Regions from separate parts of the Bacillus sp. TL12 genome, predicted to be linked through region 2. Evidence: riboswitches for the same ligand, from Rfam matches in the RefSeq annotation. Region 2 holds a riboswitch; each other region holds the start of a gene.

Region 1 (11,351 bases), on a different contig from region 2:
GTACAATTGGCGATGTCTTTATATCAAACCATTTTTGCAATTTTTATGGTATTAGGTCCTATACTTGGAACATTTATATTTCAAGCCTTCGGAATTTACACTTCTATTATTGTGACAGGTATTGCTTTTTTACTTGCGGCGTTAGTCTTGTTATTTCTGCCAAAAGATGCTGAAGAACAGGAAGAAAAGAAAAAAATGAGCATACTGCAAGAAATGGTAGATGGAATTAAATATGTAAAAGCAAAGAAAGCATTAACATTACTTGGTATTTGTTTTATGGCAGCAGGATTAGGAATTGGTCTCATTCAGCCACTAGGTATTTTTATCGTGACAGAACAATTAGGTCTATCAAAAGAAAGCTTACAATGGCTATTAACTGTAAATGGTGCTGGGATGATTATTGGTGGAGCTTTAGCAATGGTATTTGCGAAAAATATCGCTCCGCAAAAGATGTTAATTTTAGGGATGGTTGCACAGGCAATTGGTATTGGTATCATTGGATTTTCGACAAATTTATGGATCACACTTATCGCTCAGTTTTTCAGTGGTCTCGCTCTTCCTTGTATTCAAATCGGGATAAACACACTCATTATTCAAAATTCGGATACAGACTTTATTGGACGCGTAAATGGGATTTTGAGCCCTTTATTTACGGGTTCGATGGTATTAACGATGAGTATTGCCGGTTCATTAAAAGAAGTATTTTCACTTAGTACAATGTATGAAGGAACAGCATTACTATTTATTATTGGTTCCTTATTTATTTTGCCAATATACAATTTGAAACCAATAATAGAAACTTCAAATGAAGGTGGTGCTGTCCAGCATGAATCCTAATCCGAATGTGAAATTTCCTATTGAAGGAAACAAGAGTGTTCATTTTATTAAAAATACAATAACCAAACCAAATATTATTGTTGGAGATTATTCTTATTATGATTCGAAAAATGAAGAAACATTCGAAGATCAAGTGCTATACCACTATGAATTTTTTGGAGACCGATTGGTTATGGGGAAATTCTGTTGCATAGCACCTGGAGTTACATTTATTATGAATGGCGCAAACCATAGAATAGATGGATTTTCAGCATATCCATTTAATATTTTCGGTCATGGCTGGGAGAAATTCACACCTACACTTTCTGATTTACCGTTTAAAGGAGATACGGTAATCGGAAATGATGTATGGATTGGAATGGATGCGACGATTATGCCTGGAGTGAAGATAGGGGACGGAGCAATTATTGCTGCTAAAGCTGTTATAACAAAAGACATTCCACCATATACAATTGTTGGCGGTAATCCTGCTATTGAGATAAAAAAGCGATTTTCAAATGATGTAATAAGTGAATTGTTAGAGATGAAGTGGTGGGACTTGGACATTCAGACTATTTCTAACAATATTCATGTGATTGTAAGTGGAGATATAAGAGCTTTAAGAAAGATTGCTCTAAGCAAAAAAGTACGTCAAAAGTAAAAAACGGATCACCAAATGGTATCATACCTCACAAATTTGTTAATGATAAAAGAATAAGGAGGTGTGATACTTATGGCACAAGATGTTTTATGTGAAGTAAACAACTGTAAATATTGGGGTAATGGAAACAAATGTAATGCAGATGCAATTTATGTAGTGAGTCATAAAGGTAACAAAGCATCGAAAACGGAAGAAACTGATTGCAAAACATTCATTCCTGAAGCTTAAACGAGAAAGGGTAACCGTATGGGGTTGCCCTTTTATTAATTATATTATTGATAATAAATCTCATTTTCATTCATAGTTTTTTTCTTTTTCTGTTATTTTTTATATTTTTTTCATAAGAGATGTAATCCAAGCTAGCTCATGTTCAATACATGATTTTCTATGCTTTACGACCTCAGAAATAAAAAGTGATGTTTCAGCTAAAGATTGAATAGAGGTTAATTGTGTATGTAACACATTTTGACGAGTGGTTAAAACCTCATTACGAGCTTCGGAATCCAGTTTCTCAAAAAGTGCAACACGTACAAGAAATTCAGCATCATTAGTAGCTAGTTTTTCTGGGAACTCTCGCATCATTTCATAAAAGATTTCTTCACCGGTAGGAGTTAGTGCATAAATATTACGGTTTGGTTTACCTATTTGTTGATGAATCTTTTTTGTAATTGCTCCCATATCTTCAAAACGACGAAGAGCAGGATAGAGCATGTTATGATTCAATTCGAAATTTTCTCCAAGGCGATTTTGAATATTTTTCTTTATTTCATATCCATACTTTGGTCCAGAAGTTAATTCTGCAAGTAATAAAATATCAACATACATATGAATCCTCCTAATTTTCTCAAGTTTATATTTGTAACTATCTCCTTTATATATGTTAAAATAACATATGTTAGTCTATACATCTTTGAATTGCCTACCTATTACTTTTTATTTTAAAAGAAAAGGGAGGAAAGAACTATGAATTCGCCTGAAAATGTAATTTTGGTTCATGAAATTTCAAAGTTGAAAACAAAAGAAGAACTATGGAATCCTTACGAGTGGTATAAGCATATGAGGGAAAATCATCCGGTCTATTATGATGCGGAGCAGGATGTATGGAATGTTTTTTTATATGATGATGTGAACCGTGTTTTATCAGATTATCGCCTATTTTCAAGCAGAAGAGACCGTCGTCAATTTTCTGTCCCGCCTTTAGAAACAAGAGTAAATTTAAATTCTTCTGATCCTCCTGAACATCGAAATGTTCGCTCAATCGTTTCAAAGGCATTTACCCCAAGAAGTCTTCAACAGTGGCAGCCGCGGATACAAGCAATTGCAAATGAACTTGTACAAGATATGAATCATTATGGTGAAATTGATATTGTAGAGCAATTTGCAGCCCCTCTACCTGTAACCGTCATTTCTGATTTATTAGGTGTTCCAACAACAGATAGGAAAAAAATTAAGATGTGGTCAGATATTTTGTTCATGCCATATAGCAAAGAACAATTTAGCGATTTAGATACACAGAAAGAAGTTGCTTTACATGATTTTAAAGCCTATCTTTTGCCGATTGTTCAGGAAAAAAGATACTATTTGAAAGAAGATATTATTTCAGACTTAATCAAAGCAGAGTATGAGGGAGAAAGGTTGACTGACGATGAAATTGTTACATTTGCATTAGGACTTTTAGCCGCAGGGAATGAAACGACTACAAACCTTATTATTAATAGCTTTTATTGCTTTTTAGTAGATGCACCCCATGTATACAATGAGTTAAGTAACAATCTAGAGCTGATTCCTCAAGCGATAGAAGAGGTACTACGCTATCGTTTCCCTGTCACGTTAGCTCGTACTATAACGGAAGATACCACAATATTTGGACCAAAAATGAACAAAGGACAAATGATTGTTACATGGATCAGTGCTGCCAATTTAGATGAAAATAAATTCCTGCAAGCAGATCGCTTTGATTTACACCGACCTGGAAATGAAAAACATTTAACGTTTGGCAAAGGGCCACATTTTTGCTTAGGAGCACCGCTTGCTCGTTTAGAAGCTGAAATTGCATTAACTACGTTTATTAGCAATTTTAAAAGACTGGTGCTTTCTCCGTCCTTTCATCTGGAAAACTGTATATTAGAGAATGAACAAACGTTAAAAAAACTTCCTATTCTTTTAATGAATTAAAGCATATTTAAAAGCAAGTGAAAATTCCTGTTTAAGTAGGGATTTTTTACTTGCTTTTCATATTTATCTTACTGTTCTCTATAAATTTTTTAAACGACTTAAAAAATATTCCTTGACCTGAAACGCTTTTCATAAATTATAACTAAGTTGTGCTTAGCAAAGTAAATATGGAAACGATACCTAGTTTCAATATTTATGCCGCTATCTACGAACAGAAAATTTTCCACCTTAAACTTTAGTGAAGGCAAGTGAAGGAATCAACTGTCCGTAAAATCACGATACGTAAAAATTTATCCGAGCATGTTTATTTATAGAAAGTGGTGACGGAACAATGAAACTAATCGCAATTGATTTAGATGGAACTCTTCTTTCAGGAAATAAAATAATTAGTAAAGAAAATGCAGAAGCGATTCGAAAATGTCAGGAGCAGGGGCATGTAGTGGCGATTTGTACAGGGCGCTCTATTGTAGATATTGAGCGCCTACTACTGGAAGCTAATTTACAATGCCCTATTATCGCAGAAAATGGAGCTCTTATTTATGTGGATCAAAAAATGATGAAGAGATACCCAATTCGAAATACACAAGCACTCGAAATTGTCGAGTATCTAGAACGAAATCGTATGTATTATCAACTGTATACAGACAGGGGAGTATACGTTCCGGCATATGGTGAAGAGAGCGTGAATCATGAAATAGAATGGATAAAAAAGTCAAACAAAGATATTAATCAAGATGAGCTTGAAACTATTGCAGCGTTGTACCTTGAGCATACAGCGTTTCATATAATAAAAAGTTGTAAATCAATATTAGAAGAAGAGATTTTTGTGCATAAACTTTTACCATTTTCCTATGATATTGAGAAATTAAAAAAGTTAAAAATGCATTTTCAACATAATACAGAGCTAGCAATTACTGCTTCATATTGGCATAATGTAGAGATTAATCATTGTGACGCTCAAAAGGGCAATGGTTTATATACTTTAGCGGAACATCTTAATATTCCAGTAGAAAATACTGTTGCAATAGGTGACGGTCTAAATGATATTTCTATGATGGAAAAGGCAAAGATATCTATCGCAATGGGAAATGCAGTAGACGAAATGAAGCAGATTTGTGATTATGAAACACTGTCGAATGAAGAACATGGAGTGGCACATGCTCTTTATCAATATGTCATGGTAAAAAAATAAAAAAGAATCCATCAAGGATTCTTTTTTATTTTTTATTAGGGGTAAGGTATTCTATGAGATTCATAGAATACCTTATTACTTTTCATTTTATAGAATATATTGGAATAATTGTATATGTTTTTAAAAATGTTTATGAATATTTTGTGAATATTTCAATTTTAATATATTGATATGAAAGGAATTATAGAATGTTGGGAATGTTTTTTTATTGAAAAATAAAATTTATTTGAATAATTATGCTCTTGCTATATACCTATGAGAACATTATTCGTATAATGGAGAAGCGTGAGTAAAAAATGGTATTAATTTTACATATAGAGGTGGAAAGAGAATGAATGCTCGGCTATTGGAACTCATTGACGTGAACACAATAGAAACCATGGCAGAACAATTTTATAAATTAACAAATATTTCACATCAACTTCTTGATCAAAATATGGAATGTATTTTTTCATTTGGTATGAATCGAGAAAAAAATATAGAACTTACAAAGATTGAAATTCCGTTTTTTTTATATGAGCAACATCTTGGATCATTTGTTGCTTGTTCAATAAAAAAGGACATCCGTACTTGTCAAAAATACTTCGAAATGCTTTCAAACCTCATTGTAGATAGTGCAATGGATAAACTTCAAAATCAAACAAAAAATATACATTTACTTTCTAAAAAAGAAGAACAGTTACATACAATCTTACAAAATATGCCCATTATGGTTGATGCTCTTGATAAAGATGGAAATTTTATATTATGGAACCGGGAATGTGAGCTTGTAACAGGTTATGCTGCAGAAGAGATTATTGAAAATCCAAAAGCACTTGAATTGCTATATCCGGATGAAAGTTATCGCAGACACATTCAAAAGAAATTTTCGGTGCGTGGAAAAAGTTTTCGAGATTGGGAAATGAAATTAACATGCAAAAATGGAGAAATAAAAACAATCATGTGGTCAAACATCTCAGAACATTTTCCAGTACCTGGTTATAGTTATTGGGCAGTTGGAGTTGATATTACGCATCGAAAAGGAATTGAAGAACAATTAAAGCAACAAACATCTGAGCTAGAGCTTATTTTCAAAGCATTACCTGATTTGTGTTTTTTAACCGAGGCTGATGGAACAATTATAGATTATAAAGCTGGTTCACCATCTAAGTTTTACGTACCTGCTGAATCGTTTATGGGGAAAAAGTTTTATGAAGTCTTGCCATCACCTGTAGCACAGCAATTTCGAGAAGCGATTCACCAAGTACAACAAAAAGAATCTACAGTTATTGTTGAATATCCGTTAACACTTAAAGGGAGTATTAGTTTCTTTGAAGCTAGGTGTTTATCACTTTTACAAGATAAGATTATGATAATTGTTCGAGATATTACTGAGCGGAAAAAGACTGAAGAGTTATTGAATAAATCAGATACACTTGCAGCAATTGGACAGTTAGCTGCTGGGGTAGCACATGAAGTTCGAAATCCACTGACAGTGATTAAAGGATTTATTCAACTCTTTCAAATTAATCAAGAAGATCAAGATAAATATTTCGATCTTATGCTGTCAGAAATTGAGCGAATTGAATCTATCCTTCATGAGTTTTTATCAATTGCAAAGACTGATGTCATTCCAACTGAAAAGAAAAATATTTGTTCGATATTAAGAAATGTCGTTTCGTTAATTAATACAAAGGCAATCATGACCAATATTCAAATTGATCTGCATATAGAATTAAAGGAATTAATAATAGATTGCTGTGAAAATCAATTAAAACAAGTTTTTATTAATATTTTGCAAAACTCAATTGAAGCTATGCCAGATGGAGGGAAAATCTCCATTTCTGTGAAAAAATCAGAATGTAAGGAAGTTATTATTAATATAGTGGATGAGGGCGTAGGAATCCCTGAAGAAAGAATAAAAAGGCTTGGTGAACCTTTTTATAGTACGAAAGAAAAAGGAACTGGCATTGGGTTAATGCTCAGTTATAAAATTATTGAAAGTCATCAAGGAAGAATTAGTATTATGAGTGAGGTAGGAGTAGGAACATCCGTTACTATTTATTTACCTATGTTTCAAAGTGAGCAAGGTACTTCTCATTCAGCTATGCCATCTATAACCGGGTCTTTATAATAGAGATTAATTTCCATTTCACATAGAGTAGCAGCAAAGAAAAGAAGCTATCTTACTACCTTGTAAGATAGCTTCTTTTTTTGATTAGCCAGCGAATTGTACTGCAATTTTGGCATGTAAAAAAGCAGTGTCAAATACAGGGATAGAAAGATCTTGTTGTGAAATGAGTAACGGTATTTCTGTACATCCTAATAAAATTCCTTCTGCCCCGTTTTTAATGAGATTTTGAATAATTTGTAAGAAATGGTCTTTGGATTGCTTTGAAATAATACCTTTACTTAATTCGTGGAGAATGACATGATGAATGAAATTTCGTTCATCTTCTTCGGGAATAATTGTTTCAATACCATAATTAGCTAGTCTCGTTTTATAAAAATCTTGTTCCATTGTTTGTTTTGTTCCAAGCAAACCAATCCGTTTCACATTATGTTCAACAATTTCTTCAGCGCTTACATCGCCAATATGAAGAAGTGGGATAGAGATTGCTTTTTCTACTTCTTCCGCAAATTGGTGTACTGTATTTGAACACATAAGTATACAATCTGCACCGGAGTGTTCTACTTTTTGAGCTACTTGAACGAGTTGATTTTGCACTTCTTCATATTGTTGATTTTGTAATAAATTTGTCACTTCACCAAAATCCATGCTATAAAGAACAAGCTTCGCATTATGATTATACTGAGATAAAGTTAGCGTATTAATATGTTTATAATAAAGAGATGTTGATTCCCAGCTTAATCCACCAATTAATCCGATTACTTTCATGTTCAATTCCTCCCGTTAGCTCGCTTTGTTACATCAATTATTCCATAATTCCGATAAGAATACAATGTTTTATTCATCCCGCACTAACGGGCAGTAATACTCCCACCTCAAAATTCGGCGGGAGCAAAGAAGTTAGGTGGGAGATAAACTGCCCGTAAAGGCCCGATTGGTTCAACTAATAATCAGTGGGGGATGAGGAAACCCCCCACTGATTAAAGTTTCACTTTATCTATTTTACACAAAAGTGGAAATAGTAAGAAAAATATTAAAATTAATTTACGTTAATGAAATAATACAAATTACAAACGAATACTTATCCAGAGAGGTGGAGGGAACGGCCCGATGAAACCTCAGCAACTCCTATTTATTCATACAAATAGGAAGGTGCTAATTCCACAAAGGACATATTGTCTTTTGAAAGATAAGGGAATCATATATTTCATATACAAATGGCCTCTTATAACAGAGGTCATTTTTTATTAGGGAGAAAGGAAGTGAATGTTCATAATTCAATGATTTTTCACATAGGACTAATAGAAACTAACTAGAATGAGAGGAGAATTCATATGAACAAATTATCTACAAAATTAGTCGTAGCAATTGGGATCGGTTCTGCAATATATGGTGTATTAGGTTTATGGGGACTTTCAATTGCCCCAAACACATTTATAAAACCTGCTCTGGTTATATTAACAATTTTTGGTGCAATTTTCGGTCCATTTGCAGGACTTTTGATTGGTCTTATTGGTCATACAGTAACAGATACTATCGCTGGATGGGGAATATGGTGGGGATGGGTACTTAGCTCAGGCATTATTGGATATACGATGGGACTTGTACAAAAACGAGCAAGTTTCAGTGTGAAAAATGGAACATTCCATAATCGAGATATTACATATTTTGCTGTAACAGGTTTACTTGGGATTGTTATTGCAATTATATTTGCAGGCGCTTTCGATATTATCGTGATGGGAGAGCCTTTAGATAAAATTGTTATTCAAGTATTTGGTGCAACGATTGCAGATGCCCTTGTTTTCTTAATCCTTGGTTTACCAATTACACTTGGATTAGCGAAAGCAAATAAAAAACATACACATTTAAAAATTGAAAAGTAGGGATAGCACAATGAAGCCGATTATTTCCTTTGAACAATTTACATTTCAATATCAACAAGTGACAGAACCTACTTTAAAGAATATTACACTCCATATTTATCCAGGTGAAAAAGTATTGATTGCTGGTCGAAGTGGATCAGGAAAATCTACATTGGCCCATTGTATAAATGGGCTAATCCCTTTTTCCTATGAGGGATCAAGTACTGGGAACATTTCAATATGTGGTAAGGATCCACGAAAAAGTAGTATTTTTGAGCAAAGTAAGCTTGTAGGAACTATTTTGCAAGATCAAGATTCCCAGTTTATTGGGTTAACTGTAGGGGAAGATGTTGCATTTTCGTTAGAAAATGATTGCGTAGAACAGAAAAAAATGAAGGCTGTTGTTATGGACTCTTTGCAGAAAGTTCAGATGCATACATTTCATTCACGAAGCCCACATGAATTATCTGGTGGCCAAAAACAAACTGTTTCTCTTGCTGGTCTACTAACGACAGATGCCGACATATTACTATTCGATGAGCCATTAGCAAATTTAGACCCAATAAGTAGTTTAAAAACAGTAGAACTTATTCAAAATGTACATCAACAATTAAATAAAACAATCGTTATTATTGAGCATAGAATAGAGGAGATATTAAAATTAGACCTAGATAAAATCATATTAATAGACGACGGAGAAATTGTAGCAATCGATTCACCAAAAAGGATTTTACAAACAAACATGCTACAAGAAATAGGATTAAGAGAACCTGTATATATTGAAGCATTAAAAAACATAAAAATGAATATTTTAGATGAAGAATTATATCCAATTGGAAGTTTAAATCATGAGAGGTTGAATAAAGCGGTTAAGCAATGGATGTTAAATTCTACTACGTGTAAAAAACAACAAAAAAAAGAAATCCTATGTAAAATAGAAAACATTTCATTTTCATATTCTCACAATGGTTTTACATTGAGGGACCTAACACTCTCCATACAAAGAGGAGAAATTGTAGCATTATTAGGACATAATGGTGCAGGTAAATCTACATTTGCACATTTATTAACTGGAATGAACAAAGCACAGAAAGGAAAAATTGTACTTGATAATGATAATATAACTTCATGGTCTATTCGGAAGCGTGGAGAAGTGATATCTTACGTTATGCAAAATCCTAATCACATGATTACACAATCTATTGTTTGGGATGAGGTTGCTTTTTCATTAAAATTACAGAAGGCTTCTAGCTCAGAAATACATAAACGAGTGGAAGAGGCGTTGCAAATTTGCGGGCTATATCCATTTCGAAATTGGCCGATTCAAGTGTTAAGCTACGGGCAAAAAAAGAGGCTTACCATTGCATCAGTTTTAACAATGAATCCGAAGCTCATCATCTTAGACGAGCCAACTGCAGGACAAGATTATTTTCATTATAAACAATTTATGTCTTGTATAAGTGTATTAGCAACACAAGGAATATCATTTATCTTTATTACACATGATATGAACTTAGCTTTAGAATATACAGACCGTGCAGTTGTTCTTCATCAAGGAAGAATACTTGCTGATGATACTGTTCTAATCGTATTAGCAAATAGCGAAGTATTGCAGCAAGCTAATTTACAGGAAAGTTCGCTAACTACATTGGCAAAATTGAGTAAATTCCCTTTTCCAGAAGTTTTTGTACAAATGTATATGGAGAAAAAAAGGAGGGGGGATTATGAGTAAATCAGGTTTATTCTATATAGAAAATCATACATATTTTCATCGTATGGACGGCGCAATTAAGTTGTTGTTATTTATAATCTGGATGACTCTTACATTCATATTTTTTGATTTTCGTATTTTATTATGCTTGTTTTTCGTTGGTTGTTTTGGGTTAGTGATCGCTAAAATCCCGGTAAAAAAAGTTGTAATTATATTTAGTGTCATTTTCACATTTAGTATGTTAAATTCAGCGATGATTTTATTGATTACACCAACCCATGGATCTGAGATAACTGGTACAAGTACAGCATTCTTGCATGTTGGATACGCTACTATTACATTCGAAACGCTTTTTTATGCTCTTACGCTTTCGTTAAAATATTTTACGTTATTACCATTTACACTTATTTTTATATACACGACACATCCAAGTGAGTTTGCTAGCAGCCTATATAAAATTGGTTTACCGTATAAGATTGCCTATGCAATAAACATTGCACTCCGTTACATACCGAATATACAAGCGGAATACAAATTGATTAAACAGGCTCAAGAAGCAAGAGGTGTACCATTTGAAAGAGGAGAAGCGAATTTTTGGGAACGTATTAAAAACCGGGTACTCATTTTTGGGCCACTTGTTACTCAATCTTTAGAGCGAATCGATACCGTTTCAAATGCGATGGATTTACGAGGATTCGGAAAAAAAGAGAAACGAACATGGTATTTTACAACAAAGGCAAAACAAGAGGACTATATAGGGCTCATTATTGGTATTATAATTTTATTACTTGCCATTTATTTGAAATTAAATGTTTTCAAAGGGT
Region 2 (7,822 bases):
AGGACACTTAGAAATTGGAGGATGCGATACAACGCAGCTAGCAAAACAATATGGGACACCACTTTATGTATACGATGAGGCTACTATTCGTGAAAAATGTCGCGCATTTCATCGTGCATTCCAGGAAAGTGGGTTCTCTTACCAAGTAGCATATGCAAGTAAGGCGTTCTTGTGCATGGAGATGTGCCGAGTAGCTCGTGAAGAAAATATGTCTTTAGATGTTGTTTCTGGTGGCGAATTATATACTGCTTTACAAGCTGGTTTTCCAGCATCACGCATTCATTTTCATGGTAATAATAAGACGGAAGAAGAAATCATAATGGCGCTGCGAGCAGGTATTGGCTGTTTTGTAGTAGATAATTTCTTGGAAATGGAAATATTACATGACTTAGCAGAGCGGTATGGAAAAATTGTAAATATATTAATTCGAGTTACACCTGGAGTAGAGGCGCATACACATGAATATATTACAACAGGGCAAGATGATTCGAAATTCGGTTTTGGAGTTTCTACTGGCCAGGCAATGCAGGCGATTCAAATAGCACTAAAGAAATCAAATTATAATGTGTTAGGTATTCATTCGCATATTGGATCGCAAATTTTTGAAACAGCAGGATTTGTTCGGGCGATTGAAGTATTACGGAACTTTTTAGAAGAAATAAGAGAAGAAACTGGCTATGTAGTAACTGTATTAAATGTTGGTGGAGGATTTGGAATCCGCTACACAGAGTCTGATACACCGCTTACGCTTGACACATATGTGCATGCTGTAACGAATGCAGTGAGGGAACAATTTACAAGAAAGAATTATCCACTCCCTGAAATTTGGATTGAACCAGGGCGTAGTATTGTCGGAGATGCAGGAACAACAATTTATACAGTAGGAGCTGTAAAAGATATTCCAGGTATTCGTAAATATGTGTCAGTTGATGGAGGAATGACGGATAACTTAAGACCAGCTTTATATGGAGCACGTTATGAGGCAATGCTTGCTAATAGAGGAAGAGAAAATGCCGAAGAGATTGTATCAATTGCTGGAAAGTGTTGTGAGAGTGGAGATATGCTAATTTGGGATATAGAACTGCCACAAGTTACTTCAGGAGATTTGTTAGCAATCTCTTGTACGGGAGCATATGGATATTCTATGGCGAATAATTACAATCGCATACGCAGACCGGCTGTAGTATTTGCAAAAGGCGGGGCATCACAAGTCGTTGTCGAACGCGAAACATATGAAAATATAATTAGGAACGATCGCATACGCATAAAAGAGCTTGTATAATCAATAAAAAGGAGTTGTTCGAACTGGGCAACTCCTTTAAAAAAATAAAAAATATAAAATATATCGGAAAACTAGGATTGAAAAAAATCAGAATTATGATAAAATACAAATACAAAGCTTATCAAGAGAAGCGGAGGGAACTGGCCCTACGAAGCTCAGCAACCTGCTTATAGGAGCAAGGTGCTAAGTCCAGCAAAATGGCATCCATTTTGAAAGATAAGGTAAAATATATTACCGAACAGTCTTTTCGAAATGGGAAAGATTTTTTTTATGAATAAAAAGGGGGGCTGTTCGTGGGAGTGCGTGGACATTTTGACGAAGTAGCTGAAAAGATTCAAACGATGCTTGCGGATATGAAATATGGTTCTATTACAATTGTTGTGCAAGATGGAAAAGTGATTCAGCTTGAAAAAAGTGAAAAAGTACGCTTAAAGTAAAAAGCGCTGACTAGAAAAACTAGAGGCGGTTTTAACCTATTGTATTAGGTTAAAACCGTCTTTTTGCGTTACAGGGGGGAAAAACATGCTGACGTATGGAACATGGAAAGAGGACTTCATTTCTTTTTCTGAAGAAGATGAAACAAAAGGAGCACTGCAAGTACTAGAGTGGGCTTATAAACAGTATGAAGGTGAAATTGTATACGCATGTAGCTTTGGTGTAGAGGGGATGGTTTTGTTACATCTTATAAACCAAGTAAATCCATCTGCGAAAGTTGTTTTTTTAGATACAAACGTTCATTTTCAAGAAACATACGATTTAATTAAACGAGTACGGGAAAGGTTTCCGGATCTCGAAATTATTGAAAAGCAACCTTCGCTTACGCTTGAAGAGCAAGCAAAAAAACATGGAGATAAGCTGTGGGAACATAATCCCAATCTTTGTTGTAAATTAAGAAAAATTTTACCGCTTGAAGAATCTTTAACGAATGGAAAAGCGTGGATATCAGGGCTGAGAAGGGAACAATCTGAAACGCGTAAACATACAAGGTTTATCAATCAAGATCATCGCTTTCAGTCTATTAAAATTTGTCCGCTCATTCATTGGACGTGGAAGGAAGTATGGCGTTACGTATATAAGCATGATTTACCTTACAATCCATTACACGACATTGGTTACCCAAGTATAGGGTGTGAAAAATGCACGTTGTCTGTGGGAGAAGGTGGAGATTCAAGGGACGGACGATGGGCTGGAAAGATGAAAACGGAATGTGGTCTTCATTATCAATAAGGTCATGGTTGATTTTAAATATATGTGAAAGAGGCGGACAGAAAAATGAGTAAAACAAACATATTAGTAAATCGTGTTGATGAAACATATGACACAAAAAATATTGCAAAAGAAATTGAATTAGACAAAATTGCTTTAAGTGATTTAGAGCTTCTTGCGATAGGTGGTTATAGTCCGCTTACAGGATTTTTAGGGAAAGAGGATTATCAATCTGTAGTAGAAAAAATGCGTTTAGTAAACGGTGATGTATGGAGTATACCTATTACACTACCGATAACAGAAGAGCAGGCAGAACAATTTCAAATTGGTGAAGAGGTTCGTCTTGTTAAAGAAGGAATCACGTATGGCGTTATTCAAATAGAAGATATTTTTACACCGGATAAAGAGAAGGAAGCATTGTATGTTTATAAAACGACGGATATTGCTCATCCAGGTGTGAAAAAATTATATGATAGACCGAATGTTTATGTTGGAGGAACAATTACGCTTGTAAAGCGTTTGGAAAATGATAAGTTTCCTTCTTATCATTTAGATCCAAGTGAAACGCGTGCAGAATTTAAAAAGCGAGGCTGGAAAACAGTAGTAGGCTTTCAAACGAGAAACCCTGTTCATCGTGCACATGAATATATCCAAAAGTCTGCGCTGGAAATTGTAGACGGCTTATTTTTAAATCCGCTCGTTGGTGAAACGAAATCAGATGATATTCCAGCTGATGTGCGCATGGAAAGTTATGAAGCGCTTTTGAAAAATTATTATCCAAGTGATCGTGTTTTTTTAAGTGTTTTTCCAGCTGCAATGCGTTATGCAGGACCACGCGAGGCAATATTTCACGCACTGGTTAGAAAAAACTTTGGTTGTACACACTTCATCGTAGGACGTGATCATGCTGGAGTAGGAAATTATTATGGAACGTACGAAGCCCAGGAGATTTTTATCAACTTTACAGTAGAAGAGTTAGGGATTACACCGCTCTTTTTTGAACATAGTTTTTATTGTACAAAATGTGAAGCGATGGCTTCTACGAAAACGTGCCCGCATAGTAAAGAGGACCACGTTATTTTATCTGGTACAAAAGTACGAGAAATGTTACGAAATGGGGAAATCCCGCCAAGTACATTTAGCCGTAAAGAAGTTGTAGAAATATTAATTCGTGGTTTACAAAAAGAAGCCGTTACAAAATAAGGAGAGAGTAGGATGGGAACAAATATAACTTGGCATACAGCATCTGTTTCAAAAGAAGAAAGACGAAAGAAAAGTGGCCACCACAGTTTTGTACTTTGGTTCACCGGATTATCAGCTTCTGGAAAATCAACAGTAGCAAATGCGGTTGCTAGGAAATTGTTCGAAAAAAATATTGGGAATTATGTACTAGATGGCGATAACATTCGTCATGGTTTGAATAAAGATTTAGGATTTTCCGAAAGTGATCGGACAGAAAATATTCGCCGAATTGGTGAAGTAGCGAAGTTATTTGTAGATCAAGGGACAATTGTACTAACAGCATTTATTTCTCCATTTCGAGTAGATCGTCAGCAAGTAAGAGATATTCTCGAAAAAGATGAATTTATTGAAGTATTTGTAAAATGTCCAATAGAAGAATGTGAGAAACGTGATCCCAAAGGACTGTATAAAAAAGCGAGACAAGGTGATATTAAGCAATTTACCGGTATTGATTCGCCATATGAAGAACCTGTAGAGGCAGAAGTGGTAGTAGAAACACATCTTTATTCAATCGAACAATGTGCAGAACAAATTATCGGTTACTTACAAGAGCGTAGCTTTATATAGGGGGAATAAAAATGAGTTATGAAAAAGTGTGGGCAAACAATGAAAAGTTAAATGCTACAGAGAAAAAGAAATTAGAAAAAGATGGCTTGGAAATTTTTAAAGCTATCCCGTATTATGCTGAAAATGGGTTTGATTCTATTCCGAAAGAAGAGTGGGATTCCTTTAAATGGGCAGGATTATATTTACAACGTCCAAAAGAAGCAGGGTATTTCATGATGCGTGTAAATATTCCTTCTGGTATTTTAACGAATGAACAAGTCGAAGTATTGGCTTCTATTGCAGAAGATTATGGTCGTGACGTTCTTGATATTACTACAAGACAGGCGATTCAATTTCATTGGCTTGAAATTGGTCAAATGCCAGATATTTTTAACCGTCTAGAAAAAGTGGGATTATCAACGGCGGGAGCTTGTGGTGATATTACAAGAAATATTATTGGGAATCCTCTTGCTGGTATTGATGGTGATGAATTATTTGATACAGCACCAATTGTAAAAGAGGTATATGAGTTCTTCCAACATAATGAAGAATTTTCGAATTTGCCTCGAAAGTTTAAAATGTCAATTAGTACAAATGTATATAATGCAGCAAATGCTGAAATTAACTGTGCTGCCTTTACTCCAGCTACAAAAGAAATTGATGGGAAAATAGTGGAAGGCTTTCATTTACGAGTAGGCGGGGGATTATCTGCTCGTCCGTATTTAGCGCAGGAGTTAGATTTATTCATTCTTCCTGAACAAGTGAAGTCGGTAGCAATTGCAATTGCTACGGTTTTCCGTGATTTCGGATATCGTGAAAAGCGACATTTAGCACGTTTGAAATTTTTAGTTGCTGATTGGGGTGCGGAAAAATTCAAAGAAAAATTATTAGAATATACAGATCCTTTGCACGATAAAGGAAACGATGCTTTAAAAGGATGGAATGCAGGTTATTTCTACGGTGTTCATAAGCAAAAACAAGGTGATTTATCATACGTTGGTTTTAACGTACCTGTTGGACGTTTACATTCTGAGGAGTTATTTGAACTTGCTAGAATTGCGAAGCAGTATGGAAATGGCGAGATTCGCACATGTAATTCGCAAAATTTTATTATTCCCAATGTTCCTAAAGAAAACGTCGAGGCACTTTTACAAGAACCATTGTTTGAATCGATTTCAGCAAAACCAAAATCATTTATTGGATATGCAGTTTCTTGTACGGGAATTGAGTATTGTAATCTCGCATTGGTAGAAACAAAAGCGCGCTTACGAAATATTGCAGACTATTTAGATACACAACTTGTACTTGATGTACCAGTTCGTATTCATATGACGGGATGTCCAAATTCATGTGGTCAAAGGCAGATTGCGGATATCGGATTACAAGGCGTGAAATTGAAGACGAAAGAAAAAGGAATTGTTGAAGCGTTTGAAATTTATGTAGGTGGTACGTTATTAGATGGTGGTGTTTATAACCAAAAATTAAAAGGGAAGATTGATGGGGAAGACCTTCCGGATGTTCTTGTATCGTTTTTAACATACTTTAAAGAACATAAACTGCCAGCTGAAACTTTTTATGAGTTTGCAGAACGCGTTGGAGTAGAAAATTTACAATCCGCGTTAAATACAATTTTAGAAGAAGTGATTGCATCTTAGGGGGGAGCAATATGGATTTGTATCGTTTTGAAGCAGTGTTGGCAAATGGTGTTGTTCCTGTAGTAGTTGTTGCACAAAGTGAGGAACAGGCATTTAGACTTGTTGAGGTAGAATTGGAGAAGTATTTTTTACCGTTGCCAGAAGTGAAGGAAATCTCTCTGCATGAAAAAAAGAAGATCCGCAAAGGTGCAGCATTTGTTATTCATGAGCAGGAGACATTGTAATACAAAATGACACCGATTTGAATAGTAACTTCCATTCGTAATAGGAATGGAAGTTTCACTTTACCCCGCACTAACGGGCAGTAATACCCTCACTTTAGGATTTTAGGAAATCGAAGAAGTTAGGTGGAGGATAACTGTCCGTAAGTGCCCGATTGGTTCAACTAACCATCAGTGGGGGATGAAACTCCCCACTGATGGAAGTTTCACTTTATAGTAGAAATGAGGAGAGATGATGGGAAAGGTATATATTGTTGGTGCAGGGCCGGGAGATCCGGATTTAATTTCTGTAAAAGGAGTAAAGTGTATCGAGCGGGCGGATGTTATTTTATACGATCGTCTTGTAAATAAAGAGTTACTTTCTTATGCGAAGCCAGATGCTGACTTAATATATTGCGGAAAACTCCCAAACTATCACACAATGAAACAAGAAACTATTCACGCCTTTCTTGTTAAATATGCAAAAAAAGGAAAAATTGTAACGCGATTAAAAGGTGGAGATCCGTTTGTATTTGGAAGAGGTGGTGAAGAAGCAGAAGCGTTAGCGAAGCATGGTATTCCGTTTGAAATTGTACCTGGTATTACAGCAGGGATAGCTGCTTCTGCATATGCGGGGATTCCCGTAACGCATCGAGATGCGAGTGCAAGTTTTGCGGTTGTGACAGGGCATCGAAAAGAAGGTGCTGAAGAAGAAGTAAAGTGGGAAAACTTAGCGAAAGGTGTTGACACGCTTGCTGTTTATATGGGAGTAAGTAATCTTCCTTATATATGTGAACAACTTCTGAAACATGGAAAAGGAGAAAATACGCCAGTTGCTATTGTAGAATGGGGAACTACATCATCTCAGCGAACCATTACAGGAACGTTAGGAACAATTGTAACGATTGCTGAAAAAGAGCAGGTCCAAAATCCGAGTATGATTGTAATCGGGGAAGTTGTTCGTTTCCGTGAAAAAATTCATTGGTTTGAACAACAGGCGGACATTACGTATCCTGTAAGCGGAGTGTTATAAAATGAAAGCTGTATTATATATATGCCACGGAAGTAGGCTGAAAGAGGCGAAAGAGGAAGCAGTAGGTTTTGTTTCTGCTTGTATGAACCGTGTATCAGCTCCTATTCAAGAACTATGTTTTTTAGAATTAGCACAGCCTGATATTCCAGAGGGATTTGCTAATTGCGTAAGAAGAGGAGCAACAGAAATTGTCGTTGTTCCTGTCTTTTTATTAGCGGCAGGGCATATGAAAGAAGATATCCCAAATGAACTCCAAAAAATGCAAAATAAATATCCTCACATTGCAATTACTTACGGAAATCCGTTTGGTGTTTCGGAATCACTCGTGTCCGCTACGTATGAGGGAAGCGGTATTAAAGAGTATGAAAGTGGGGTAACCCTGTTGCTTGTTGCAAGGGGGAGTAGTGATCTTGAGACGTTACAAGATATGAAACGTATTGCTTCTCTGTTTGAAAAAGAGAAGAAAGTAAAAAAGGTAGAAGTATGTTATTTAGCTGCGGCAGAGCCTAGGTTTGAGGAGAAATTAAAAGAAGTTGTAGAACGAAAAGAGGAGAATGTTGTCATTCTACCTTATTTGCTATTTACAGGCTTATTAATGAGACACATTGAGAAGGAAGTACGCGGATACCATTCTACAAATATATATGTAAGTCCTTAT
Region 3 (11,351 bases), on a different contig from region 2:
ATATACGGTATCGCATGGGGAAACAAGATTGGTATATACTTGCGTCTTTAGTGGTTTTATTACTAAGCAGTTTTGTGCTCAATTATTACGGCGCTGGCAAATTATCAATCTATCCAAGAGTGGAATCACTTGTATTTCAGCAATATGATGGAATACTATTCGTTTCATTTTTACTATTTATTAGTTTACCAATCATAATGGAAGGGAGGGAATGGTTATGGTGGCGCATGCAGAAATAAAAGACTTAGCTTTTACGTATGCAGATGAAAATGTACAAGCATTAACAGATGTTTCTTTAACGGTTTCTCAAGGTGAATTTATTGTGCTAGCTGGACGTTCAGGATGTGGCAAGACAACGCTTTTGAAACATTTTAAGAAAGAGTTACTTCCGATTGGAAAGCGCACAGGGAGTATGTATTATAATGGAGCTTCTTTACTCGAGATGCCTGATTTATTGTCAGCACAAGAAGTCGGAATGGTATTTCAAAACCCGGAAAATCAACTTGTTATGGATACGGTTATTCAAGAATTGGCATTTTCTCTTGAGAATGTTGGTCTAGAAACAAAAGTCATCCAAAAGAGAATTGCTGAGTTAATTAGCTTTTTAGGATTTCAAGATTTATTAAACCAGTCTGTTCACACATTATCAGGGGGACAAAAACAACTTGTTAATTTAGCGGCAGTTCTTGTGCTGCAGCCTAAATTGTTACTGCTAGATGAACCGACAGCGCAGCTTGATCCAATTGCAGCAAAAGATTTTTTAGGATTATTGAAACGGATTAACGAAGAACTTGGGATTACCATTATCATGAGTGAACATCGTTTAGATGAAGTCATTCCATTAGCAACTCGCGTTGTGTTTATGGATGCAGGGAGAATTATGTATGATGGAATCCCGCAACATGTTATATCGAAAATGTGGGCATTAGAAGAATCTCGATCGTTTATCCCTCAAATTCCAAGGTTGTTTTTAGAATGGGATATAGAGAAAATTCCATTTACGGTAAGGGAGGCACAAACACAAATTCATTCCGAGTTACCGATCGAACATGAAGTACCGGCTATATCACAGGCAGAAACAAAAGCAGTGATTTTACAAGCGAAACATATATCTTTTCAATATGAAAAAAATAGTCCGTTTATTTTGCAAGATTTAACGCTAGCAATTGAACAAGGCAAGTGGACTGCGCTTGTTGGAAAAAATGGTACAGGAAAATCAACACTTTTAACTATATTAGCAGGACTAAACAAAGCTAGAAGAGGAAAGGTGCGGTGGAACGGAACGGAAATTCATAAAATGAAGTCCAAGGAACGATTTGAAAAAATCGGATTTGTATCACAACATCCCTATTATCATTTTACATTTGAGACGGTGTGGGATGAAGTGTTTGAAAGAGCAAATGAATTATATGGTGATAGAGGGAAAGAAATTACAGAAGAGATGTTAAACCGATTTTGGCTGTATTCCATTCGCGATCGTCATCCACATGATTGTAGCGGGGGAGAACAACAGTTAATCGCACTATGCACAGCCTTGTTATCTAAGCCCCAATTATTATTATTAGATGAACCAACAAAAGGGCTGGATCCAGAGAAAAAGGAAGGATTAGGCGAACTGTTTCAAGCGTTACAAAAGGAAGGAACAACAATTGTGATGGCCACACATGACATTGAATTTGCAGCGAAATATGTGGATCATTGTATGATGTTATTTGATGGGAAAGTCATTATGGATGATGCGCCAAAGAAATTTTTTAGTGATAATTTCTTTTATACAACATCTATTAATCGTTTTATTCGCAAGCAATTACCTTATGCATTAACGTGGGAGGATGTGTATCAAGCGTGTCCAAACGATATGTTGCTCTCATAACGCTTATTTTTCTTCTTGTAATAAGTACACTTCTGTTTACTTCCTTTGTAACAGATGAATATTTTATTTGGTGTAGTTTATTTTTATTGTTCATTATTATGTTACCTTTTTATATACGATTTGAAAGGAAAGCATTTGTTTCACGTGAAATCGTTATTGTAGCTGTTTTAGCAGCCATAGCAGCAGTGAGTCGTGTACCATTTTCTCTTATGCCGAGTGTACAACCAACTTCTTTTATTATTATTGTATCTGCAATTGTGTTTGGGAGTGAGACAGGATTTATGATTGGTGCAACGGCAGCACTTGTATCTAATATATTTTTAGGACAAGGGCCTTGGACACCTTGGCAAATGTTTTCTTGGGGAATGATAGGTTTTACAGCTGGTTTACTACGAAATACATTTATTATGAGAAAGTTATGGGGAAGAGTCATCTATGGGTTCATAGCCGGTTTTGTTTTTGGCTGGATTATGAATTTGTGGGGGATACTTGGCTTTTTAGAAGGATTAACATGGAAAGACTTTATGGCATACTACGCTGCAAGTTTTTACTTTGATTTCGCTCATGCGCTTTCAAATGTAATTTTTCTTGTTTTGTTTAGCTCATCATGGATCCGAATTCTTATGAGATTTAAAAAGAAATATGGAATTTTAGATGATAACGAGCTATTATATCAAGGAAACAAAGCATAAGCATATATCATAAAGCATAAGAATATAACGTAGGATCGCGACTTACATATTCGTTTGCCTCTTTCATGCTTCTTACCATTGGTGAGAAGCATTTTTTTATAATGATACTTTGGTTTAGAAAATGTCAAAAAATTGTTTTAATATATTCAACTTTTGGATGGAACTTTTTATATAATAGGAAATGAGAAAGGTTTTCAAAGAGGAGATGTAATATTCATGAAGCTAGTTATTCCGAAGCAGCATGGTGCATGGGGAATGCTGCTGATCCCATTTTTACTTAGTGTGCTACTTGGTAAACCTACATACTACCACATTCCACTCTTTATCGCTTGGTTATTTATCTATTTAGCAACGTATCCATTTTTAATGTACATGAAGAAAACACGAAAGAAAGAATTTTCACATGCAGCAATTATTTATTTTGTTATTGCATGTGTTTTCGGGATTGTATCTTTACTATATGAATGGAAAATTCTTTTATTCACGGTTACAATGATTCCACTCTTTATCGTAAATATATACTTTGCCCGTCAAAAAAAGGAACGAGCATTAGTAAATGATATTTGTGCCATACTTGTTTTCTGCATTGGTGGCTTGATTAGTTATTATTTTTCGATGAAGACAATTGATGGGACAGCATGGTGGATTGCGGTTATTTCTTTCCTTTATTTCTTAGGTAGTACATTTTATGTGAAAACAATGATACGTGAAAAGAATAATCCTACTTACCGCTATGTTTCATGGGGATATCATATTTTCTTAATCATTGCTTCTTTCGTAGTAAATCCATGGCTGTCTCTTGTATTTATACCGAGCCTAGTTCGTGCAATCGTATTGTATGGTAAAAAGATATCTATATTAAAAGTTGGAGTTTTAGAAATCGTTAATTCTGTATATTTTTTAATTGTGACGGCAATACTGTTGCAGTATGCCATTTGAGGTATTGCCCATCTAGAAAAGAGATGGGCGATATTTATTTTTGTTCTAAAATATCAACCGTGTGATTACATTTTTGTAATGCATCTTCCACAGCTTGTAGAGATTGTTCGATTCGCTCTCGATTATCACTTTTTTCGACTGTTTGTAATGCATGTTCTAAACAATTCTTTGCTTCTTGCAACGAATGGAATGAATCTTGAACGTATCCGCGGGCATTTTTATCCATCATAAATTCCTCCTTTTGTACATACAATGTTAGTATGGGCGTAAGGAAAGAAAATATAACTTATTGTATATTGTTTGACAATTATAATAAAAGTAGTTATAGTAAGATATATAGTGAATATTTTCTTATCCAGAGAGGTGGAGGGACTGGCCCGATGAAACCCAGCAACCGCGATGCAGGTGCTAATTCCAGCAGAACATATTTGTTCTGGGAGATAAGACGAAGATATATACGTAACTTCTTCTTATCGAAGAGGTTTTTTTATTGCAAAAAAACCGATTCCAAAGACAACATAATAAGAAGAAAGGGGTTGCAATTGTACTGTGACACTCGAAAAATACGTAAAGCTGCGTAATGCAGTATATGAATATATGATGGAACAAGATAAACCAATATCACTATTAGATATTCAAGAACATATCGTTTCGCATCATGAAGGAAAATTCACGAAAAAAATGTTACACCAATTTTATTTATCAAGGCTATTAGACGAACTGAAACTGGATGGGAAAATTACTTTAGCTAATGATGAATACCACTATGCTGAGAAAAGGGTATTCTATGAGGCGAGAAAAGGGAGCTAGGCTCTCTTTTTTTATGTTATAATTTGTTTGAAAATTCGAATTGTATGTAGAGTAAAAGACTGCCAAAGCAGCCTGATACAAGGGAATGGTGTTGAGTGTGTAGTGTCAAAAGTTGAATATGCCCTGAAAGAGGCATTTCATTCGGCTATAAATGAAAAGAGACACCTTCGCCGAGTAGGTGTCAGTTGGTTTGCCAAATGGGTTTGCCAAATGGGCTTGCCACTTGACATGTAATAGAATATCACGCAAACTTTCGGAAGTCAAAAGGGAATTTAAGGAAAGGTGTTGTTTGAAGGTGAACATACTCATCGTCTATACACATCCCAATCCATCTAGTTTCAATGCATCCATTTTAGAACATGTGCAAAAAGGGCTTCAAGAGACGAATCATTCTGTTACATTGCTGGACCTTTATAAGGAACAATTTAATCCAGTACTTATTTTTAATGAAGATAAGAGAAGACGTGATTTAGCGTATGAAGAAGAGACAGAGAAATACAGAACATTAATCAAGGAAGCAGATTCTTTAATTTTTATTTATCCAATATGGTGGTGGGGAATGCCTGCTATTTTAAAGGGGTTTATCGATCGCGTTTTTGCTGCAGGGTTTGCATATAAATATGAAGGTGTAATGCCGAAAGGATTGCTTATAGGGAAAACAGCATGGGTTATTAATACTTTAGATTCACCTTTATGGTACGTGGCACTCTTATATCGCTCTGCTGATTGGGTGATTATGAAAAAGGGTATTTTACGATTTTGTGGTATACGTCAAATAAACCGTTCTGCTTTTCAGTCTGTAAAAACAAGTAAAGCAGAAAAACGTGAAAAGTGGCTTTTAGAAATACAAGAAAAGGCTAAAAAATTATGAGCGAAGTAGAAAATATATTGAGATGCTGTAAGCGGAATGATGATTTGTTTCGTACGTATATCGTTTGTTTACTTCAATTGAAACATCATAGCGAGGGTTTTCAAAAAATGTATCAAGAACTAAAAGCAGATTATTTAATAAGGGGAATTTGTGAACGGGAAGTTGATGGAATCGTTAAGGAAAGTAAAGAGTATAAAATGTATGAGTTACCGAAAATATTAAGATGGGATTTTTTGCGAAATCATCCATCGATGATTGAAACTGTTTGTACGACGTTATTTACATATAAAAGGTTAAATCTTTCATGTGAAGAATGGGGAAATGTAATTAGATGCATAGAAAACGAATGATTATCACTATAGTTATTATGTAAAAAAGCTAGTATAAAACTAGCTTTTTTACATTGCTTCGATTTAAATGATAAGGAAACATAAACCAATTACTACGCCAGCATAAAGGAGGTTAACAACACAAAATCCCATAATGTCACGTGCACCTAAACCGGCGATTGCTAATGCAGGTAATGCCCAGAAAGGTTGTATTAAGTTCGTCCAAGCGTCTCCCCATGCAATTGCCATTGCGGTTTTCGCAGCAGGTACACCAAGCTCAGCACCAGCTGGGATCATAATAGGAGCTTGTACAGCCCATTGACCGCCTCCAGATGGTACGAAAATGTTTACAATTCCTGCACTTAAAAACGTGAATAGAGGGAAGGTGGTTTCATTCGAAATGCTAATAAAGAAATTAGAAATTGCTCCTCCAAGTGAAAGACCTTCGCTGTTTGCTCCAATCATCATTCCCATAATTCCTGCGTAAAATGGAAATTGGAGTAGAATGCCAGATGCGCTTTTCGTCGAATCTGAAAAGGCGCGAATATATTGAATCGGAGTACGGTGAAAAATAAGGCCAGCAATTAACAGTATAAAAATAACGATATCAAGTGTCAGGTTAAAACCTTTCGTACTAAAATAATGAACAATATAAATAAGACCTAATAGTCCAACACATACCGTTATCCAAATGCTATTTTCCATTTTCTCAGCAAATGTCTGGGCTTCTACTTCTTGAGCAGCAGCTTCTTCTTGAAATACGCTAGGATCCACTGTAATCGTATGATTTTCATCCGGATGCATCGCCTTATTTATAAGTGGCATTGTTACTAAAAATATAAGTACAGGAACAAGCGCATATGGTGAAAATAACGTTTCTGTTATAGGGATGGCTTCCTTTATACTTCCAGCAGTTGTTTTAATTAATGTTTCGCCGCCAGATGCTAAAGTAAGCGGTATAGAGGCGGAAAGTCCCGCGTGCCAAATAAGAAATCCGGAATAAGAAGAAGCGATGGCAAGTCGATAATCTAAATTTTGTATGTGTTTTGCAACTTCCTTTGCATATAAAACAGACACTACAATGCCAAATCCCCAGTTTATGTATGCGTCAATTAAACTAACAATAGAAATAGCGATAATACCTTGTCCGCTTGTTTTCGGCAGTTGTGCAGCTTTTGCTAAGCCTTTGCGAATGAGCGGAGCGTTAGCTAATGCAGAACCTGTAACAAGTACAAGTGCCATTTGCATGGCGAAGGCTAAAAGTCCCCAAATTCTATTTCCCCAATGAGCAATCATTTCTACAGGCGATTGCTGCGTAGCGAACATGCCAAAGAAGATAACAAAAATTGTTAATAAACAAGATAAAATAAAGGGCTCTGGTAAAAAACGCTGCACAAGAGCAACACAACCATTTGTAAAAGAGCGAAACAAATTCATCAACTTCCTTAAGTTTTTTCTTTTACATATTCGCTGTGGGTAAAGAGATAACCTTTATTAAACTGAAGATTCAGATAAATTATAAAAGAAAAGCTTTCACCCTTGTGAAAGCTTTTCTAAGTGTTTGGCGATCTGTACATACATATTGGAATAAGTAGCATGGACATCATTACTTGGATTCGCATTTGATGAAAAATGTACAATGACCATATTCGCTTTAGGATCTATATAGAGACATTGCCCATAACTTCCTAATACTTCAAATGCGCCTTGTTCATTGTGAGGAATCCACCATTGATTATGATAAGAAATAGGTGCACCTTGTCCGATTGCTAATTCTCCTTCTTGTACACTCTTTACATTTTCAGAAATAGAGGAGGGGAGTACTTGCACGTCATTGTAGCGACCGTTATGTAAAATCAATTGTCCAAACTTCGCCATATCTCTTGCAGTGGCATTTAAACCGGCGCTTGCTTGTTCAACTCCTGTTTCATCTGTAACATAATACGCATTTTCTTCCATACCTATTTTGGACCAAATTTTCTCACTTACATTTTCAGTTAAGGATTTGCCAGTTACTGTCCGTATAATCCAGCCAAGTGTTTCAGATGAACCATTATTATAAGAAAATACAGTTCCAGGGGATGCCGTTTCTTTTGCTTCTTGTAACATATCATAAATTTTCATTGGGCCGTCATAGTTTTTGCCACGAGGAAGTATATTACTGGCTAAATACAACTGAGCATCCTGATTTTCTAGTCCTTGCTGCATATATCCATGTGTAGGGTATTCAGCAGAAACTTGCATGTCCATTAATTGTTGGATTGTTGCTTTGCCAAATGGTGTGTTTCGCAATTCTTTCACGTATGTTTCAGCAGTTTTATTGGCATCAATGAGTTTTTCTTCCGTTAATGATTGTATAAGTGCACCAGTAAATACTTTCGCTAAAGAAGCCATTCCATGCGGTTCATTTTGTTTATATCCATTGAAATACTGTTCATAAACAAGTTTTCCGTTATGCACGACGACAAAGGCATCTGTTTTATTCTCATCTAACAGTTTCTTTAACGGAATATTGCCTCCGTATTCTTTTTTAACAGAGAAATCATCTAAGTTTTGTAGTGCAGTAGGGAATGTTGCTACTTGCATAGGATTGTTTTTCACTTCACTTGTTAACGCTAGTTCTTTCATATGTGTGTATGACCAGCGTAAATAAGGATCTTGTAACCAATTTTCTTTTGTTACGTTCTCTTTAGAAGGAGAGACTTTATTTTGTTTAAGAAATGCAAATCCAAGCCCAGTTAGGATAAACAATAGTGTAAGTATGATTAATAAAAGGGGAGATTTTTTTAAGTTCATCTATGTACCTCCTTGTTATTTCTATAGTAAGTATACGCTCGTTTTCTTAGAAATACAAAATAAGGAAAGTAAACAGAGGAGTTTACTTTCCTTATTAACACTAAGCTGATAATTTTTTGTCTGTATGTTGCTTTTTGAATTTTTGTTTTCTGCCATGTAGGAAGTAATAAATAAGTAATGTAAACGCAACGATAATGGCAGCAACGAAATACATATTATGATAGCTTGATTGTGCAGCTACGATACCAAGTACAAAGGAACCGAAACCAATACCGCTATCAAAGAATGAAAAATAAGTAGCTGTTGCTGAGCCGCGTCGATGGTTTGGAGCTGCGGAAATAGCAATCGTTTGGAAACTTGGAATCAATGTTCCGTAGCCTAAACCAATTAATACACCTGCACCAAGGAACCAAAATGACGTTTGTGCTTGGCTTAAGATGAACATTCCGATTGTAAAAATAATAATGGAAGGATAAACAAGTATATTTTCACCGAAATGATCAAATATCTTTCCTGTAAATGGACGAGAAAGAACAACAACAAGTGCGTAAACGATAAAGAAGTAACTTGCAACTTCCTCTACACCAATTTCTTTTGCGTAAATAGGAATAAAAGATAATATGCCACTATAAGAAAATGCTAAAACAAATCCTGTAAGAGCAATTGGAACGGAAGCAGGTTCAATTAAATCTTTCCATTTCATTCGTTCGCGTTTTTGTTTATTTACTGGTTTTTCATGTGGAATATTTACAAGTAAACCTAGTAGGAATGCTAATAATGAAAATACAGAACAAACGATAAACAGAACTGTAAATGAAAAATGTGAAATAATCGTTAAACCTAAAAAAGGACCGATTACCATCGGCAGACTCATAAATACACCAAAATAGGCAAGTGCTTCACCGCGGCGATGAGGTGGTGCGACGTCTGTGACAATTGTACCTGTTGCTGTAGTCGCCATTCCAAACCCAATCCCGTGAAGGAAGCGAAGGGCAAGTAATAAGAATAAACTTTGTGCACCAAAATACATGACGGTAGCAGCTAAAAATAAGGAAAGAGAAATAAATAAGATCTTCTTTCTCCCTAAATCGTCAAGCCACTTCCCGGTAAACGGACGGCATAGGACAGAAGAAATAAGGAATACAGTTGCGACTAAACCAATTTCTTCAGGTTTTCCTTTCAATCCGTCTATTACATAGACGGGCAGGGTGGTCATAAGCATGTAAAACGTTAAAAAGAGAAACAGACTACTAAAACAAGTTCCAAGGAAGTCCTTCGTCCAAAGTCTCTCACTTTGCATCGTCATCCCTCCTATTAATCATCTAAATTTTTAATAATTTTTTGTAGTACTTGAAATGCTCGTTGCAAATCTTCTTCATCAATATTTTGCAACGTTTTTTCTTCGAAAGTATCAACTTCTTCTTGCCATACTGGAATCATTTTCAGTGCTGTTTCTGATAAGGAAATGAGCTTTTCACGGCGATCTTTTCCTTCCGTTCGAATAATCCAGCCCATCGTTTCCATACGCGTTAATGTACGAGTCATCGTTGGAGATTCAACGTTTAAGTATTGACATAACTCAGTTTGTGTACAAGGCCCTGTTTGGTTGATGCGGAAAATGACAGCCCACTGTGCACTAAATAAACCTGTTGGTGACACACGTTCATTAAATTTTTTCGTAAACTTACGAGAAGTTTGACTGACAATGTGAAAAAAATGCTGTTTTTCGTCCATTTGTTTGATCCTTTCAAATTAGTTACCTAGCTAACTATATACCCTTTTGCCAAAATTGTCTAGTGACGGACATGTTGTTTTATGTAAAAATTTTGTATCGTTTTTGTGTTGAGAACATACATTCTGCATGGTATGCTAAAGGTAAGTTTAGAATTTTCTTTCTATTAAAAGTGAATGGGGGAGCTTGTGATGATTAAGCCTGCAACAATGGAGTTTGTTTCGCTGTTAAATGGAGAAACGATTGCATATCAAAAAGTTGGAAGGCAAAGTAAAGAAATACTTGTACTGATTCATGGGAATATGACATCCTCACAGCATTGGGATTTAGTTATTGAGAAACTACAGGACGAATATCATATTTATGCGATTGATTTGAGGGGATTCGGGAAATCGACATACCATAAACCAATAAACTCATTACAAGATTTTGCAGATGATTTCAAGCTATTTATAGATGAACTACAATTGAAGAAGTTTTCACTGATGGGCTGGTCAATGGGTGGTGGTGTTGCGATGGAGTTTGCAGCTTGTTATCCAGAGTACGTAGAAAAGTTGATTTTGGTTGAATCAGTTGGAATGAAAGGCTACCCGATCTTTAAAAAAGATATAAATGGTCAACCAATTGGTTCTTCTCTATTAAAAACAAAAGAAGAAATTGCACAAGATCCTGTTCAAATTGCTCCTGTACTAGATGCAATTAAAAATATGAACAAGCTCTATTATCGAACGGTTTGGGACTTACTCATTTACACGCATAATAAACCGGAACCAGAGCGTTATGAAAAGTACTTAGATGATATGTTAACGCAGCGTAATTTTGTAGATGTGAACTACGCTTTAATTACATTTAATATTTCAGATGAACATAATGGTGTTGTGCCTGGAAATGGACATATTCATCAATTGCAAGTGCCGACACTCGTTTTACAAGGAGATCGTGATTACGTTGTTCCGCAAGTAGTCGGAGAAGAATTAGCGAAGCATCTCCCCAATGCAAAGTTAACTATATTAAAAGATTGTGGACATTCACCGTTTATCGATTGCTTAGATGAATTTATTCAGCATGTTACAAATTGGTTGGAACATAAATAAGCCGAACATATAAAAGGAAGTTAGAGGCGGGTTTTCTAACTTCTTTTTATATTCTTACACATTGTTGTTCAAAACGTTTATAATGGAGGTCGGTGAACATATAAAGGGAAGAGGGAAGCGGATGTCAATACAATTTACATTTTGGATTATGGTTGGAATTGTTGCGATTTCTGGGTTATCACAAGGGATGTTATTACCTGCCATCGCAATGATTT

Evidence for each region. A riboswitch is a leader RNA that binds a small molecule or an ion and turns the genes downstream of it on or off. The one in region 2 is predicted to bind S-adenosylmethionine.
Region 1: it holds a riboswitch for S-adenosylmethionine, as region 2 does, so the genes downstream of both, LOK41_RS13290 (ECF-type riboflavin transporter substrate-binding protein) here and LOK41_RS12605 (YezD family protein) in region 2, are expected to answer to the same signal.
Region 3: it holds a riboswitch for S-adenosylmethionine, as region 2 does, so the genes downstream of both, LOK41_RS11835 (hypothetical protein) here and LOK41_RS12605 (YezD family protein) in region 2, are expected to answer to the same signal.

The regions. Positions count from the first base shown of each region.
Region 1 covers NZ_JAJJBY010000012.1:2,716-14,066, forward strand. The annotation lists gene LOK41_RS13250 (MFS transporter) at 1-837, shown strand, start outside; gene LOK41_RS13255 (Vat family streptogramin A O-acetyltransferase) at 827-1,477, shown strand; gene LOK41_RS13260 (DUF1540 domain-containing protein) at 1,550-1,705, shown strand; gene LOK41_RS13265 (PadR family transcriptional regulator) at 1,805-2,302, opposite strand; gene LOK41_RS13270 (cytochrome P450) at 2,441-3,652, shown strand; gene LOK41_RS13275 (Cof-type HAD-IIB family hydrolase) at 3,984-4,844, shown strand; gene LOK41_RS13280 (PAS domain-containing sensor histidine kinase) at 5,176-6,957, shown strand; gene LOK41_RS13285 (aspartate/glutamate racemase family protein) at 7,042-7,722, opposite strand; SAM riboswitch class I at 8,033-8,150, shown strand; gene LOK41_RS13290 (ECF-type riboflavin transporter substrate-binding protein) at 8,289-8,837, shown strand; gene LOK41_RS13295 (ABC transporter ATP-binding protein) at 8,848-10,548, shown strand; gene LOK41_RS13300 (energy-coupling factor transporter transmembrane component T family protein) at 10,541-11,351, shown strand, end outside.
Region 2 covers NZ_JAJJBY010000011.1:42,134-49,955, forward strand. The annotation lists gene lysA (diaminopimelate decarboxylase) at 1-1,282, shown strand, start outside; SAM riboswitch class I at 1,398-1,505, shown strand; gene LOK41_RS12605 (YezD family protein) at 1,576-1,719, shown strand; gene LOK41_RS12610 (phosphoadenylyl-sulfate reductase) at 1,805-2,509, shown strand; gene sat (sulfate adenylyltransferase) at 2,555-3,691, shown strand; gene cysC (adenylyl-sulfate kinase) at 3,704-4,297, shown strand; gene LOK41_RS12625 (nitrite/sulfite reductase) at 4,309-5,931, shown strand; gene LOK41_RS12630 (DUF3906 family protein) at 5,943-6,155, shown strand; gene cobA (uroporphyrinogen-III C-methyltransferase) at 6,388-7,164, shown strand; gene LOK41_RS12640 (sirohydrochlorin chelatase) at 7,166-7,822, shown strand, end outside.
Region 3 covers NZ_JAJJBY010000010.1:67,506-78,856, forward strand. The annotation lists gene LOK41_RS11810 (energy-coupling factor transporter transmembrane component T) at 1-239, shown strand, start outside; gene LOK41_RS11815 (ABC transporter ATP-binding protein) at 212-1,873, shown strand; gene LOK41_RS11820 (ECF transporter S component) at 1,846-2,565, shown strand; gene LOK41_RS11825 (YwiC-like family protein) at 2,782-3,504, shown strand; gene LOK41_RS11830 (hypothetical protein) at 3,539-3,730, opposite strand; SAM riboswitch class I at 3,853-3,951, shown strand; gene LOK41_RS11835 (hypothetical protein) at 4,054-4,314, shown strand; gene LOK41_RS11840 (NAD(P)H-dependent oxidoreductase) at 4,610-5,185, shown strand; gene LOK41_RS11845 (group-specific protein) at 5,182-5,535, shown strand; gene LOK41_RS11850 (short-chain fatty acid transporter) at 5,599-6,945, opposite strand; gene LOK41_RS11855 (serine hydrolase domain-containing protein) at 7,048-8,310, opposite strand; gene LOK41_RS11860 (MFS transporter) at 8,411-9,610, opposite strand; gene LOK41_RS11865 (MarR family winged helix-turn-helix transcriptional regulator) at 9,625-10,044, opposite strand; gene phaZ (intracellular short-chain-length polyhydroxyalkanoate depolymerase) at 10,219-11,136, shown strand; gene LOK41_RS11875 (MFS transporter) at 11,258-11,351, shown strand, end outside.